Regions from separate parts of the Massilia sp. BAP21 genome, predicted to be linked through region 2. Evidence: predicted binding sites of a transcription regulator. Region 2 holds the regulator's gene; the other holds the start of a gene.
The links. The regulator LexA, encoded in region 2, represses DNA repair genes until DNA is damaged. The targets are predictions, from matches to a motif close to ACTGTATNNNNATACAGT.
Positions count from the first base shown of each region.

Region 1: a site for LexA is predicted at 4,263-4,280, ahead of ACWYRN_RS10630 (putative DNA modification/repair radical SAM protein). Genes of this name have one in related genera too.

Region 1 covers NZ_CM173596.1:2,414,258-2,421,380, forward strand. Annotated here, with positions in the region: gene ACWYRN_RS10620 (tetratricopeptide repeat protein) at 1-1,016, shown strand, start outside; gene ACWYRN_RS10625 (M16 family metallopeptidase) at 1,146-3,929, shown strand; gene ACWYRN_RS10630 (putative DNA modification/repair radical SAM protein) at 4,294-5,526, shown strand; gene ACWYRN_RS10635 (UdgX family uracil-DNA binding protein) at 5,523-7,010, shown strand.
Region 2 covers NZ_CM173596.1:537,850-544,972, forward strand. Annotated here, with positions in the region: gene ACWYRN_RS02385 (replicative DNA helicase) at 1-160, opposite strand, end outside; gene rplI (50S ribosomal protein L9) at 301-753, opposite strand; gene rpsR (30S ribosomal protein S18) at 795-1,085, opposite strand; gene priB (primosomal replication protein N) at 1,128-1,421, opposite strand; gene rpsF (30S ribosomal protein S6) at 1,466-1,858, opposite strand; gene lexA (transcriptional repressor LexA) at 2,090-2,725, shown strand; gene ACWYRN_RS02415 (tetratricopeptide repeat protein) at 2,918-3,652, opposite strand; gene ACWYRN_RS02420 (cystathionine gamma-synthase family protein) at 3,677-4,918, opposite strand; gene purF (amidophosphoribosyltransferase) at 4,927-6,453, opposite strand; gene ACWYRN_RS02430 (CvpA family protein) at 6,491-6,979, opposite strand; gene ACWYRN_RS02435 (SPOR domain-containing protein) at 6,996-7,123, opposite strand, start outside.

The sequences.
Region 1 (7,123 bases), 1.9 Mb from region 2:
GCCTGGGAACGGCGCGCGACCCGGCCCAGGCCCTGGCCTGGATGCGCCGCGCGGCGGACCAGGGCCATGCGCCGGCCCAGTTCAACCTCGGCCTGCGCTACGACAAGGGCCAGGACGTGGCGCAGGACAGCGCCCAGGCGCTGCACTGGTACACGCGCGCGGCCGAGCAGGATCACCTGAGTTCCCAGTTCAACCTGGCCCTGGTCCACGACAGCGGCCACGGCGTGCCGCGCAACGAAGAGGCGGCGCTGAAGTGGTACCGGCGCGCGGCCGAGGGCGGCCATGCCGGCGCCCAGGACAACCTCGGCCTGCGCTACGAACACGGCCAGGGCGTGGCGCGCGACGCCGGCCTGGCCGCGCACTGGTACCGCAAGGCGGCCGAACAGGGCCTGCCGGCGGCGCAATACCACCTCGGCCAGCTGTTCGATGCGGGCCAGGGCGTGGAACGCGACGCCGAGCAGGCCGCCGCCTGGTTCGCGAAAGCCGCCGAGCAGGGCCACCTGCGCGCCCAGTTCGACCTCGGCCTGCGCTGCGAAGCCGGCAACGGCGTGCCGCGGGATACGGCGCGCGCCCTCGACTGGTACCGGCGCGCCGCCGCGCAAGGCTATGCGCCGGCCCAGCACATGGTCGGCGCCCTGCTCGAACGCGAAGACCAGGGCGACCCGCGCGAGGCGGCCGAGTGGTACCGCAAGGCCGCCGAGGGTGGCCATGCGCTGGCCCAGTTTGCGCTGGCGCTGCGCTATGACAGCGCCCACGGCGTCGAACGCGACTACGAAGCCGCCCACTTCTGGTACCTGTGCGCCGCGCGCCAGGGCCATGCGCGCGCCCAGTTCAACCTCGGCGTGATGGCGGCGGCGGGGCAGGGCACGCAGCGCGACCCGGTCGAGGCCTATGGCTGGCTGCATCGCGCGGCGCGCGGCGGCATCCCGGCCGCCACGCCCTACCTGAAACGCCTCGCGGCGCGCATGGCGCCGGTGCAGCTGGCCCAGGCCCAGGTGCATACCGAAGGTGCGTAGGGTGGACGGGTATTTCCGTCCACGCGTCCAGGCACCATCCGCATACCGATATCGCTTCGCAAAAGTCCGCATACGCGAGGCACTCCATATAGAATACCGCCCACAACAAACCCCCGCTTTCGGAGACACATGAACAAGAAGCTTCTCGCCGCGCTGGCGCTCGCCTTTGCCGGCAGCGCGCTGCACGCACCTGCATTCGCCGCACCTTCTGCCGCATCGTCCGCAGCTGCCGCCAAGGCCGCCCCCTTCGACCGCGCCGCCTACAACATCAACTACAAAAAGTTCGTGCTGCAGAACGGCCTGACCCTGATCGTGCATGAAGACCACAGCGTGCCCGTGGTCGGCGTGAACATGTGGTACCACGTCGGTTCGCGCAACGAAAAGCGCGGCAAGACCGGCTTCGCCCACCTGTTCGAGCACTTCTTCTTCAACGGCTCCGAGAACTACCCGCACGGCTTCCGCGAGGCGATGGACGACCTCGGCGCGAACAACCGCAACGGCACCACGAATACCGACCGCACCAACTTCTTCGAAGACGTGCCGGTGTCGGCGCTGGAGCGTACCCTGTTCCTGGAATCGGACCGCATGGGCTTCCTCGGCAACTACATCTCGAAAGAGATGCTCGAGCGCGAGCGCGGCGTGGTGCAGAACGAGAAGCGCCAGGGCGAGAACCAGCCGTATGGCCGCGTGCGCATGGAAGTGAGCGCCAAGATGTACCCGTACTCGCACCCATACTCGTGGTCGACCATCGGCTACATGGAAGACCTGCAGGCCGCTTCGCTGGACGACATCAAGGAGTGGTACCGCACCTATTACGGACCGAACAACGCGGTGATCGCGCTGGCCGGCGACATCACGCCGGAACGCGCGCTGGAACTGGTCAACAAGTACTTCGGCGCGATCCCGCCGGGCCCGCCGCTGCCGCGTACCGAGGCCTGGATCCCTACGCTCGACCGCAACATCCGCGACGAGATGGAAGACCACGTGCCGCAGGTACGCATCTACCGCAACTGGCATGCCGCCGCGTGGAAGGACGCCGACGCCGCGCGCCTGTCGCTGCTGGGCGCCGTGCTGGCCGGCTCGAAGAGCGCGCGCCTGGACAAGCGCCTGGTCTACGACAAGGGCCTGGCCACCAGCGTCAACGCCTACCTGAACGACGCCGAACTGGCCGGCACCTTCAACCTGGTCGTCACCGTCAAGCCGGGCGTCGATCCGCTGCTGGTGGAACGCGAAGTCGACGCCATCGTCGCCGAGCTGCTGGAGAAGGGCCCGAGCGCCGCCGAACTGGCGCGCGTGAAGACCAGCATCCTGGCCGACTTCTCGCGCAGCGTCGAACGCCTGGGCGGCATGGGCGGCCGCTCCGACGTGCTGGCCGAAAGCATGACCTACGGCGGCCGCCCGGACGCCTACCTCGACCGCCTGGAACAGATGGCGAACACCACCCCGGCCGAAGTGAAAGCCGCCGGCGGGCGCTGGCTGCGCGCGAACCACTACACGATGACGGTGCGTCCGTTCGCCAAGCTGGCGGCGGCCAAATCGACCATCGACCGCAAGCAGCTGCCTGCCTTGGGTGAGGCGCCGGACGTGAAGTTCCCGGCCCTGCAGCGCGCCCAGCTGAAGAACGGCCTGAAGGTGATCCTGGTCGAGCGCCACAGCGCGCCGATCGTGAACGCGACCCTGGCGATCGACGCCGGCGCCGCCTCGGACAGTACGGCCAAAGCCGGCGCCGCCGCGCTGACGCTGGACCTGCTCGACAAGGGCACGAAGACGCGCGACGCCTTTGCGCTGTCGGACGCGCTGGAAAGCCTGGGCGCCAACCTGTCCACCGGCACCGGTCTCGACCAGTCGCTGGTGCGCCTGCAGGCGACGTCCGCCAATCTGGCGCCGTCGCTGGCGATCATGGCCGACGCCGCCTTGAATCCGAGCTTCCCGCAAGACCAGTTCGCCCTGCAAAAGGGACGCCGCCTGGCCGGCATCGGCCAGGAAAAGGCCCAGCCGACCAGCCTGGCAACGCGCATCCTGCCTGGCCTGCTGTACGGCCAGGAGCACATGTACGGCAAGCCGGCCAGCGGCTATGAAGCCAGCGTTGCCGGCATCACGCGCGACGACCTGGCACAGTGGCACGCGATCTGGTTCAAGCCGGGCAGCGCGACCCTGGTCGTGGCCGGGGATGTGACCATGGACAAGCTGCTGCCGGCGCTGGAAGCCTCGTTCGGCAAGTGGGCGGCCGGTTCGGCGCCGGCCAAGCAGGTGAATGGCGCTGCAGCTGGCGCGCCACGCAAGATCTACCTGATCGACAAGCCGGACGCGCCGCAGTCGACCATCGTCGCGGCCCAGCTGTCGCTGCCGTACGGCCAGCCGGAAGACCTGGCGATCGAGCCGGTGATGACCAACTTCGGCGGCATCGCCACCTCGCGCCTGAACCGCAACCTGCGCCTGGACAAGCACTGGAGCTACGGCACCAGCGCGCGCCTGTCGGAAGTGCGCGGCCAGCGCAGCTTCGTGACCATCGCGCCGGTGCAGACCGACAAGACGATCGAGGCAATGCGTGAAGTGCGCAAGGAAGTGCAGGGCGTGGCGGGCGAGCGTCCGCTGGTCGGCGCCGAGTACGAGAGCATCATGCGCAACATGACCTCGCGCCTGGCCGGCCGCTTCGGCACCCTGAACGCGCTCGAAGGCGCGGCGCTGGCGACCGTCAACCTGGGCCTGCCGGAAGACTACTGGGCCAACTACGCGCGCAACGTCAAGGCGCTGACGCCGGCGCAGCTGGGCCAGGCGGCCGGCAAGTTCGTCAAGCCGGAAGAGGTGACCTGGCTGGTGATCGGCGACTTGCGCAAGGTCGAGGCGGGGATTCGTTCGCTGGGCTGGGGCGAGGTGGTCGTGCTGGACCAGGACGGTAAGCCAATCCGGTGATTGCGTGATGGACTCGCGGCAACGGTAGCGGGCGATACGCCGCTGCCGCGGGTTCAAGGATGAGCACGTAACCGCGTGGGCACGGAGTGCCCACCGTACGGTTGCCAGCCCGGCCATAAGGCCGTTAGCACTGCATTGCTGACCGTACGGTGGGGTCATTGATGCCGGGGGCATCAATGACGTGCCCACGCGTAACGATGCATGGTGATAGCGCCATTCCGATCGAAACCTTGGCACCCCGCCAACGCCTCCAAACGCACACCCGCAGCTTTTCCACCCACCCTGTTGTACCCCAACCTCACCCGCGCGCCACGCGCAACGCGACTGGTATATACTGTACATCCATACAGCTCCACCTTTCGCGATGGAACTTACCGACAAGCTCGAAATCCTGGCCGACGCCGCCAAGTACGACGCCTCCTGCGCCAGCAGCGGCGCCCCGAAGCGTGCGTCCGACAGCAGCGGCGACGGCATCGGCGCCACCACCGGCATGGGCATTTGCCACAGCTACACGCCCGACGGCCGCTGCGTCTCGCTGCTGAAGATCCTGCTCACCAACTTCTGCATCTACGACTGCCAGTACTGCGTCAACCGGCGCAGCTCGAACGTGCCGCGCGCCCGCTTCTCGGTCGAGGAAGTGGTCAAGCTCACCCACGATTTTTACCTGCGCAACTACATCGACGGCCTGTTCCTCAGCTCGGGCATCATCCAGTCCAGCGACTACACGATGGAGCAGCTGGTCGAGGTAGCGCGCCAGCTGCGTGAAGTGCACAAGTTCCGCGGCTACATTCACCTGAAAACCATCCCCGACGCCGACCCCGCGCTCATCGCCAAGGCCGGCCGCTATGCCGACCGCCTGTCGGTGAATATCGAGCTGCCCACGCACGACAGCGTGACGCGCCTGGCGCCGGAAAAGAACGTGCACACCATCAAGCTGGCGATGGGCTCGATCCGCCGCAAGCTCGACGAAAAGGCCGAGGAGCCGAAAGCGCCCGCGTTCGCGCCGGCCGGGCAGAGCACGCAGATGATCGTCGGCGCCGACGCCAGCGACGACCACACCATCCTGAACACGGCCGAAACCCTGTACGGCAGCTATAAACTCAAGCGCGTGTATTACTCGGCCTTCAGCCCGATCCCGCAAAGCCCGAAGAGCGTACCGCTGGCGCCGCCGCCGCTCATGCGCGAGCACCGCCTGTACCAGGCCGATTTTCTCTTGCGCGGCTATGGTTTCACGGCCGGCGAAATCATTCCGCAATCGGGCAACCTGGCGCTCGACATCGACCCGAAACTGGCCTGGGCGCTGGCCAACCGCGAGCACTTCCCGATGGACCTGAACCGCGCCGACGCCGAAATGATCGCGCGCGTGCCCGGCATCGGCATCCGCAACGCCAAGCGCATCGTCGAGCTGCGCCGGCTGCGCCGCGTGCGCTGGGAAGACCTGTCGCGCCTGCGCTGCAGCATGAAGAAGATCGCACCCTTCGTCGTCACGGCCGACTACAAGCCGGCCCAGGGACAATCGAGCACCCACCTGCTGCGGCGCCACCTGGCCGACGCACCCGAGCAGATGAACCTCTGGCCGGAATTGCAGGCCGCATGAGCGCGGCAGCAGCGGCGTCGGCAGTTGCGGCCGGACAGCCGCTGCTGGTCGCCAGCTTCGCCGAATGGCGCGAAGCGGCGCGCGACTTACTGGTCCACGCCGTGCCGCCCGAGCTCGTTACCTGGGGCCAGCCCGGCGCCGGCGATCTGTTTTCAAGCGCGCCGATGCCGGACACCGCGGCGCAGCATCCATCCATCAGCCTGGATCAGACACGGCCCGCGCCGCATGTGCCGCGCTCGCTGATGGACATGCTGCAGACGGCCGCCTGCTGCCGCATGCCGGACCGCTGGGCCTTCCTGTACCGCGTGATCTGGCGCTGGACGCAGGGCGAGCACGACGTGCAGTCCGCCGCCGATGCCGACGGCGGGCGCCTGCATTCGATGGTGAAGGCGGTGCACCGCGAGGAGCACGACATGCACGCCTACATCCGTTTCCGCGAACGTCCCGAAGCGGCCGGGCCGCCGCGTTTCGTGGCCTGGTTCGAGCCGCGCCACGACGTGCTGCCCCAGGTGGCCGAGCATTTCGTCAGCCGCATGGGCAAGGTCAGCTGGATGATCGCCACGCCCGACGCCAGCGTGCTGTGGGACGGCGCCACCCTGCACAACACCGGCCCCCTGATGAGCAGCGCGGCCGATCTCGACGACGCCGGCGAAGCGCTCTGGCTCACCTATTACCGCAGCATCTTCAACCCGGCGCGCCTGAATACCCAGGTGATGCAAAGTCATATTCCCGCGCGTTTCTGGAAGAACCTGCCTGAAGGAGCGATTGTGCCGAACATGATTACCGATGCCGCCCTCGGCGCCCGCCGCACCGGCCAGGCCCAGGCCGTCGGCCGCAAGAGCGGCGCCACCATCCCGATTGCCCCGGCCGATGCCCAGCCTGAGCGCCAGCAGCCGTCGAAGCTCGACGAATGCCGGCGCTGCGAACTGTGGCAGTACGCCACGCAAGCCGTGCCCGGCGAAGGGCCGAAGCATTCGCCGATCATGCTGGTCGGCGAGCAGCCGGGCGACCAGGAAGACCTGGCTGGCCACGCCTTCGTGGGGCCCGCCGGCAAGCTGCTCGACAAGGTGTTCGATGCCGCCGGCGTCGAGCGGCGCGGGCTGTATCTCACGAATGCGGTCAAGCACTTCAAGTGGGAACCACGCGGCAAGCGCCGCCTGCACAAGACCCCGGCCCAGCGCGAGGTCGAGGCCTGCCATTACTGGCTGGACAAGGAACTGGCGGCGGTGAAGCCGAAGGTGATCGTGGCGCTGGGCAGCACGGCGCTGAAGTCGGTGTTGGGTACCGGCAGCGTGACGCTGAAGGACACGCTCGGCAAACCGATCCGGCACGACGGCCGCTGGGTGGTGACCGTCTACCACCCCTCGTACATTCTGCGCGTGCCGGATGAAAACGCCAAGCAGCAGGCGTTCAAGGTGATGGTCGATGGGCTGAAGCTGGCGCAGGAATTATTAGAGCGGCCGCCGGAAGAACCGCCGGCCTGAGACGGTTCGGGATGTCGCGTCGCGTGACCGTCGTTCCAATCACGAACATCGAGGAAGGCGTAGGGTGGGCTCTCGAGCCCACGCGCTACGGCAGGGGCCAACGATTGTGGATG
Region 2 (7,123 bases):
GGTGGTCGTAACGATAAAAATCGTCCGCGTGCATGAAGTCGGCAATACGGTCCCACGCCGCATTATCGCGCAGCAGGCCGCCGATGACGGACTGCTCTGCTTCGATGGAGTGCGGGGGGATGCGCAGCGATTCGATTTGCGGATCTGCGGGGGTATTCATGGCGGGCATTATACCTGCTCCGGTCACACGGCTGAAATAATTGGCGACTTTTGGGTCATAAAAAAAGCCGGGCGAACCCGGCTTTTTCCAGAATACAACAACTGATTATGGCTTCATAAGCAGCTGTTATTCAGCTTGACTTAGGCAGCTTCGCCCACGACAGCGATCGTGATTTCCACGACGACGTCGGTGTGCAGCGCGACCGCAACCGGGTGTTCGCCGGTGGTCTTCAGCGGGCCGGTCGGCAGGCGCACTTGCGCCTTTTCGACTGCGAAACCTTGCTTGGTCAGGGCTTCGGCGATGTCGAAGTTGGTAACCGAACCGAACAGACGGCCATCGACGCCGGCTTTTTGAGCGACGGTGATGGTCATGCCGCCCAGCTTTTCGCCTTGGGCTTGCGAAGCAGCCAGCTTTTCAGCAGCAGCTTTTTCCAGCTCGGCGCGCTTGACTTCGAACTCGGCCACAGCGGCCTGGGTTGCGCGGCGGGCCATTTTTTGCGGGATCAGGAAGTTACGTGCGTAACCGTCCTTAACCTTGACGACGTCGCCCAGATTGCCGACGTTGACGACTTTTTCCAGCAGGATAACTTGCATATTATTCTCCAGTATTTACTTGTGCTCGTTGCCGTGGCGACTTAAGCGTTGTGCAGGTCGGTGTACGGCAGCAGGGCCAGGTAACGTGCGCGCTTGATCGCGGTGTCCACTTGACGCTGGTAGTGCGCCTTGGTACCGGTCAGGCGTGCCGGCATGATCTTGCCGTTTTCCTGGACGAAGTCTTTCAGGGTGTCGACGTCTTTGTAGTCAACTTGTTCAACGCCGGCGGCGGTGAAGCGGCAGAACTTCTTGCGCTTGAACAGCGGGTTCTGCTGTTTGCGCTTCAGTTTTTCCTTGGCTTTGTTTTTGTCGAACTTTTTACCGAATGCCATTTTGAGGCTCCTGTATATCTAAAAGGTGGGCCGCTGAATTATTTAAGCGGCGGCACTGAAATCAATGATGTGAAACACCAGGGCTTTGCTGTTGCGGTTCTTCTTGGCCAGGAATCCCGTGAACCGGTGGGCGGCGCCCAACTCGGCGCTAGCGAAGCGGCCCGAAATTTCTCCCGCGGCGAACGCGGCTATTTCGAACTCCACCAGCCTTGCCACCCCTGCCTCGACCTGCTGCGAACTGTGCAGCAGGATTGCCGAAACGATCGGCACGCCGGCCGGGGTATAGCGCAGTACGTCGCGTTCAGCGATGGTGGCGACGACTTGTAGCTGGTTCACTTCACTTCGGGCTCACGCCCGTTCACGAATCCTGGGGAAAGAATTTAGGCAGCAGCAGCTGGGGCAGCAGCAGCCGCTGGGGCTTCTGCGCGGTGGCTCTTGGCTGCGTCTTCGCGCTGGACCGACTTCATCATTGGCGATGGAGCGGTTTCAGCTTTCTTCATCTTCACGGTCAGGTGACGCAGCACGGCATCATTGAACTTGAATGCGGTTTCCAGCTCGACCAGGGTCTCGTTGTCGCATTCGATGTTCATGCAGATGTAGTGTGCCTTCGGCAGCTTCTGGATCTGGTAAGCCATCTGGCGACGGCCCCAGTCTTCCACGCGATGGATGTTACCGCCGCGCGCGGTGACGCTGGCCTTGTAACGCTCGATCATCGCCGGGACTTGCTCGCTTTGGTCCGGGTGGACGATAAAAACGATTTCATAATGACGCATGCAACACTCCTTGAGGACGTTTAAACAAATGCCCACCTCGGCGTCAAGACGAGTGTGGGAAGGGAAAGCCGGCAATTATAACGCGAAGCCGGCGGCATGGCAATCGCGGGGGTTTGTACCGCTCTTGCGACAACCCGGCAAGCGAAAAGTGGGATTTATTTGCATTTACCCTTGCATTATGCGAAGCACTGTACAAAAATACAGTCTGAATCGATAACCAGTGGTATACCCATGCTCAAGCTCACTGCAAGGCAAGAACAGATCCTCAACCTGATCAAGGAAGCGATCGACAACACCGGCTTCCCGCCGACCCGCGCCGAGATCGCGAAGGAATTGGGCTTCAAGTCGGCCAACGCGGCCGAGGAGCACCTGCAAGCCCTGGCGCGTAAAGGCGCGATCGAGATCGTGTCGGGCACCTCGCGCGGCATCCGCCTGATCGGCGCCTCCAGCGAACCGGCGCTGCCGGTCATCCCGCCTGCCCTGCTGATGTCGCTGCCGCTCGTCGGCCGCGTGGCGGCGGGTTCCCCTATCCTGGCGCAGGAACACGTGGAAGCGACCTACAACGTCGACCCGGCCATGTTCGCGGCCCGTCCCGACTTCTTGCTGAAGGTGCGCGGCTGGTCGATGCGCGACGCCGGCATCATGGATGGCGACTTCCTGGCCGTGAAAAAGGTCGACAGCGCCAAGAACGGCCAGATCGTCGTTGCGCGCCTGGGCGAGGATGTGACGGTGAAGCGCTACCGCAAGACGGGCGAACTGATCGAGCTGCTGCCGGAAAATCCGGACTTCAAGGTGATCCAGGTTGCGCCGGGCGACGAGTTCGCGCTGGAAGGCCTGGCGGTGGGCTTGATGCGCAGCTGGCACTGATTTTGTGCTGACGTAGAAAAGGCCGCTGACGCGGCCTTTTTGCTTTTCGTAGGGTGGGCTCTCGAGCCCACGCGGTAGAACGCTTAATCAGTCGAAACACCTTGCGTCGCACCGTACGGCAATCCTGACGGGATTTTGTTCGACATGCAGGTGTCGTACCGCGTGGGCTCAAGAGCCCACCCTACAAAAGCGTTACTTGCGCTTGCTCGAGATCGAATCTTCCTTCGGCGCCTTGTTCACGATCGCATTGTGCTCGGCGATATAGGCCTCGGTCGCCGAACGCCACACCGCCACGTCCGCCAGCGTCATCTTGGCGCCGACCTTGGCTTCTTCCGACACGTTCTCCTGCACCTGCGCCAGGTGGGCCTTGGCCTTTTCCATCTCGGTCGCGTTCATCAGCTTGGCCACATCGGCCGGAATCCGGTTCGACAGGGGCGACACCGCATTCAGGTTCTGCACGAAGCCGTTGTAGCAATCCTGCCATTTGTTGATCGCATTCGCGACCCGGTCGATCTCGTCGCTCTGCTTCGAGATCGGTGGCACGCGCGGCGCCGGGCAGTGGAACTTGCCGGACTTCAGGTCTTCGCCATCGTACTTCGACACCCAGTAATCGATGTCGGCACGGCGCGCGACGCGCTGCTGCATGATCACCAGCGAATCCGCAGCCACCTTGTTGCCCTTGGCCGCTGCCTTGGTGAACCACGCCGTGGCCTTGGCCTCGTCGACCTCGCCCGCTTCGCCATACCAGTACATCTGGCCCAGGCTCTGCTGGGCCTCGACGTTGCCGGCATTCGCCAGCTTGGTGTACAGCTTCATGGCTTCGGGATACTTCTTCTGCTCGAACAAGGCCTTGGCGTCTTCCAGCTCGCCCGCGTGAACAAATCCTGCCAGCAGCAGGCCGGCAAACAGCAGCGCAGTTTTCTTCATGTTGTCGCGTCTCTTCAGTATGGATTACGCGCCAAGTGCCGCGCGGAAGTCTTCCAGCAAGTCCTCGGTGTCCTCGATGCCCACCGAGACCCGGATCAGCGACTCGGCAATGCCCATGCTGGCGCGGCGCTCGGCGCCCATCTCGAAGAAGATCGTGTGCGCCACCGGAATCACCAGGGTACGGGTATCGCCCAGGTTACTCGCCGGGATGGCCAGCTTCAGGCGGTTCAGGTAATCGAAGCAATCGATGCCGTCCTTCAGCTCGAAGCTCAGCAGCGAGCCGCCGGCGCGGAACAGTTCCGTCGTCACCCCATGCTGCGGGTGCGATGCCAGGCCCGGGTAGTGCACGGCTGCCACGCGCTCGTCCGCTTCCAGCATGCGCGCCAGCGCCAGCGCATTGCCCGTGGTGCGCTCCATGCGCAGCGCCAGCGTTTCGGCGCCGACCGCGATGTGGTGCGCAGCTTCCGGCCCGAGCGAGGCGCCGAAGTCGCGCAGGGCCTTCGCGCGCAGCTGCGCCATGCCCTGGTTGGCGGCCGGCTGCTTGCGGAAGTTGTCGGCGATATTCGGATAGGCGCTCCAGTCGAACAGCCCGGTATCGGTCAGCGCACCACCCAGCGCAATACCGTGGCCGGCAATCGACTTGGTCAGCGAATTCACGACCAGGCCGGCGCCCACGTCCTTCGGGCGGAAGAGATACGGCGTGGTCATGGTGTTGTCGACCACGTACAGGATGCCGCGCGCACGGCACAGCTCGCCGATGCGCTTGAGGTCCGCCACCTGGGTGCGCGGGTTGGCAATCGTCTCGACGAACACGAAGCGCGTGTTTGGCGTCAAGGCCGCTTCCACGTTGGCCACGTCGGTGGCGTCGACAAACGACACGTCCACGCCCTGCCCTGCCACCGTCTGCCACAAGCTGTTGGTGTTGCCGAACAGGAAGCTCGACGAGACGATGTGGTCGCCCGCCTTCAACAGCGCCTGGAACAGCGCGCCGATGGCCGCCATGCCGGTGCCGAAGCACAGGGTGGCGACGCCGTCTTCCATCTTCGTGACCTTGTCTTCCAGCGCGGACACGGTCGGGTTGCCCTGGCGGCCGTAGCGGAAGCCCGGCTCCTTGCCCTGGAACACCGAGGCCAGCTGGCGCGCATCGTTGTAGCCGAATGCCACCGAGGTGTGCACCGGCTTGTGCAGCGAGCCCTGCTCGATCGTCTTGCGGCGATCGTTGTGCAGGATGGTGGTGGTGAAACCGTAGTTCTTTTTATCGCTCATGGTGCACTTTATTCCGCGGCGACCGGTGGGTTCAGGTTCAGCTGGGTACGCACGGCATCCTCCGCCGGCGCCGGCTTGCCGCCGTTGTGGCGCGCCGATTCCAGGTTGTCCAGGTAGGCCGGGGTCACGTCGCCGGTCACGTACACGCCGTCGAAGCACGAAGCCTCGAAGTTGGTCAGTTCCGGGTTCACGTCCGAGATCGAGCGCTTCAGCGCATCGATGTCCTGGTAGACCAGGCGGTCGGCCGTGATTTCCTTGCACACTTCCTCGACCGTGCGGCCGTAGGCGATCAGCTCGTCGCGGGTCGGCATGTCGATGCCGTACACGTTCGGGAACAGCACCGGCGGCGCCGCCGACGCGAAGAACACCTTGCGGGCGCCGGCTTCGCGCGCCATCTGCACGATCTCGCGGCTGGTGGTGCCGCGCACGATGGAGTCGTCGACCAGCAGCACGTTCTTGCCCTTGAACTCGGAGCCGATCGCGTTCAGCTTCTGGCGCACCGACTTCTTGCGCATGCCCTGCCCCGGCATGATGAAAGTACGGCCGATGTAGCGGTTTTTAATAAAACCTTCGCGGTATTCGACGCCGAGTTTGAGCGCCAGCTGGATCGCAGCGGGACGCGAGGAATCGGGAATCGGCATGACGACGTCGATTTCCTCGACCGGGATTTCCTTGCGGATCTTGTCGGCCAGGTATTCACCCATTTTCAGGCGGGTGGCATACACCGAGGCGCCGTCGATCACCGAGTCCGGGCGCGCCAGGTACACGTATTCGAAGGCGCAGGGGTTTAGCGATGGGTTTTCCGCGCACTGGCGCGCGTGCAATTGGCCATCGTCGCCGATGAACACGGCTTCGCCCGGCGCGATGTCGCGCACGAAACGGAAGCCGATGCCTTCCAGCGCCACCGATTCGCTCGCCACCATGTATTCGATGCCGTGCTCGCCCTCGTTCATGCCCAGGCACAGCGGACGGATGCCGTAGGGGTCGCGGAAGGCCAGCATGCCGTGGCCGGCGATCTGGGCGACGACAGCGTAGGCGCCGCGCACGCGCTTGTGCACGATGCCGACCGCCTTGAACAGGGCCTCGGCGTCGAGCGAATAGCCATTCGCCGCGACCTGGATCTCGTGGGCCAGCACGTTCAGCAGCACTTCCGAGTCGGAATTGGTATTGATGTGGCGGCGGTCGTTACGGAACAGCGCGTCTTTCAGCTCGGCCTGGTTCGTCAGGTTGCCGTTGTGGGCCAGGGTAATGCCGAACGGTGCGTTCACGTAGAACGGCTGCGCTTCTTCCTCGCTCGACGAACCGGCGGTCGGGTAGCGGCAGTGACCGATGCCGGTGTTCCCCTGCAGCGAACGCATGTTACGGGTGCGGAACACGTCACGCACCAGGCCGTTGGCCTTGTACATCGAGAACATGCTGCTGTGATTGGTTGCAATGCCCGCCGCATCCTGGCCGCGGTGCTGCAGCAGCAGCAATGCGTCGTACAAGAGCTGGTTGACGGGAGTTTGCGAGACGACGCCGACGATGCCACACATGGTGTGCTCCTAAGAACTGAATGCAGTTACAGAAAGATCAAAACTGAACATGCTGCGCCAGGGCAGCGGGAAGGAAAGGCTTGACCGTGCGTGCACCGGTCTCCGCCAGGGGCGATAAAAGCGCTTCTTTCCAGAATGCTTGTTGGGGAATGGAAGTCATCGAACACAATATGACGGCGGCCAGCACCATGACAATACCGCGCGCCAGGCCAAACAGTCCACCGAGGCCGCGGTCCGCCAGGGTCAGCCCGGCCGCCTCGATCAGCGAACCGAGCGCCAGCGCCAGCAGCCCCATCAGGATGCGCACGCCTAGGAATAGAGCAACAAAGGCCACCATCAGGCGCACCGTATCGCCGGGAATCATTTCCGGCAACAGCGGCGCGAGCTGGGCGCCGTAGGCGTTCGCCACCACGAAGGCGACGACCCAGCCCAGCAGCGACAGGATTTCCTTCACCAGGCCACGCATGGTGCTGATGATGACGGAGGAAATCAGCACGAACAATACCAGATAATCGAAAATCGTCACGCTGCCCCGACCACGCTTACACCGGAACCAGGAAACCGCTGAAGCCCTGGCTGCTCAATTTAGCACGGGCTTTTTCCGCTTCTTCGCGGCTGCCGAAGGGCCCCACCTGGACCCGGATCAGCTCGCCCGACTTGCGGGTATGGG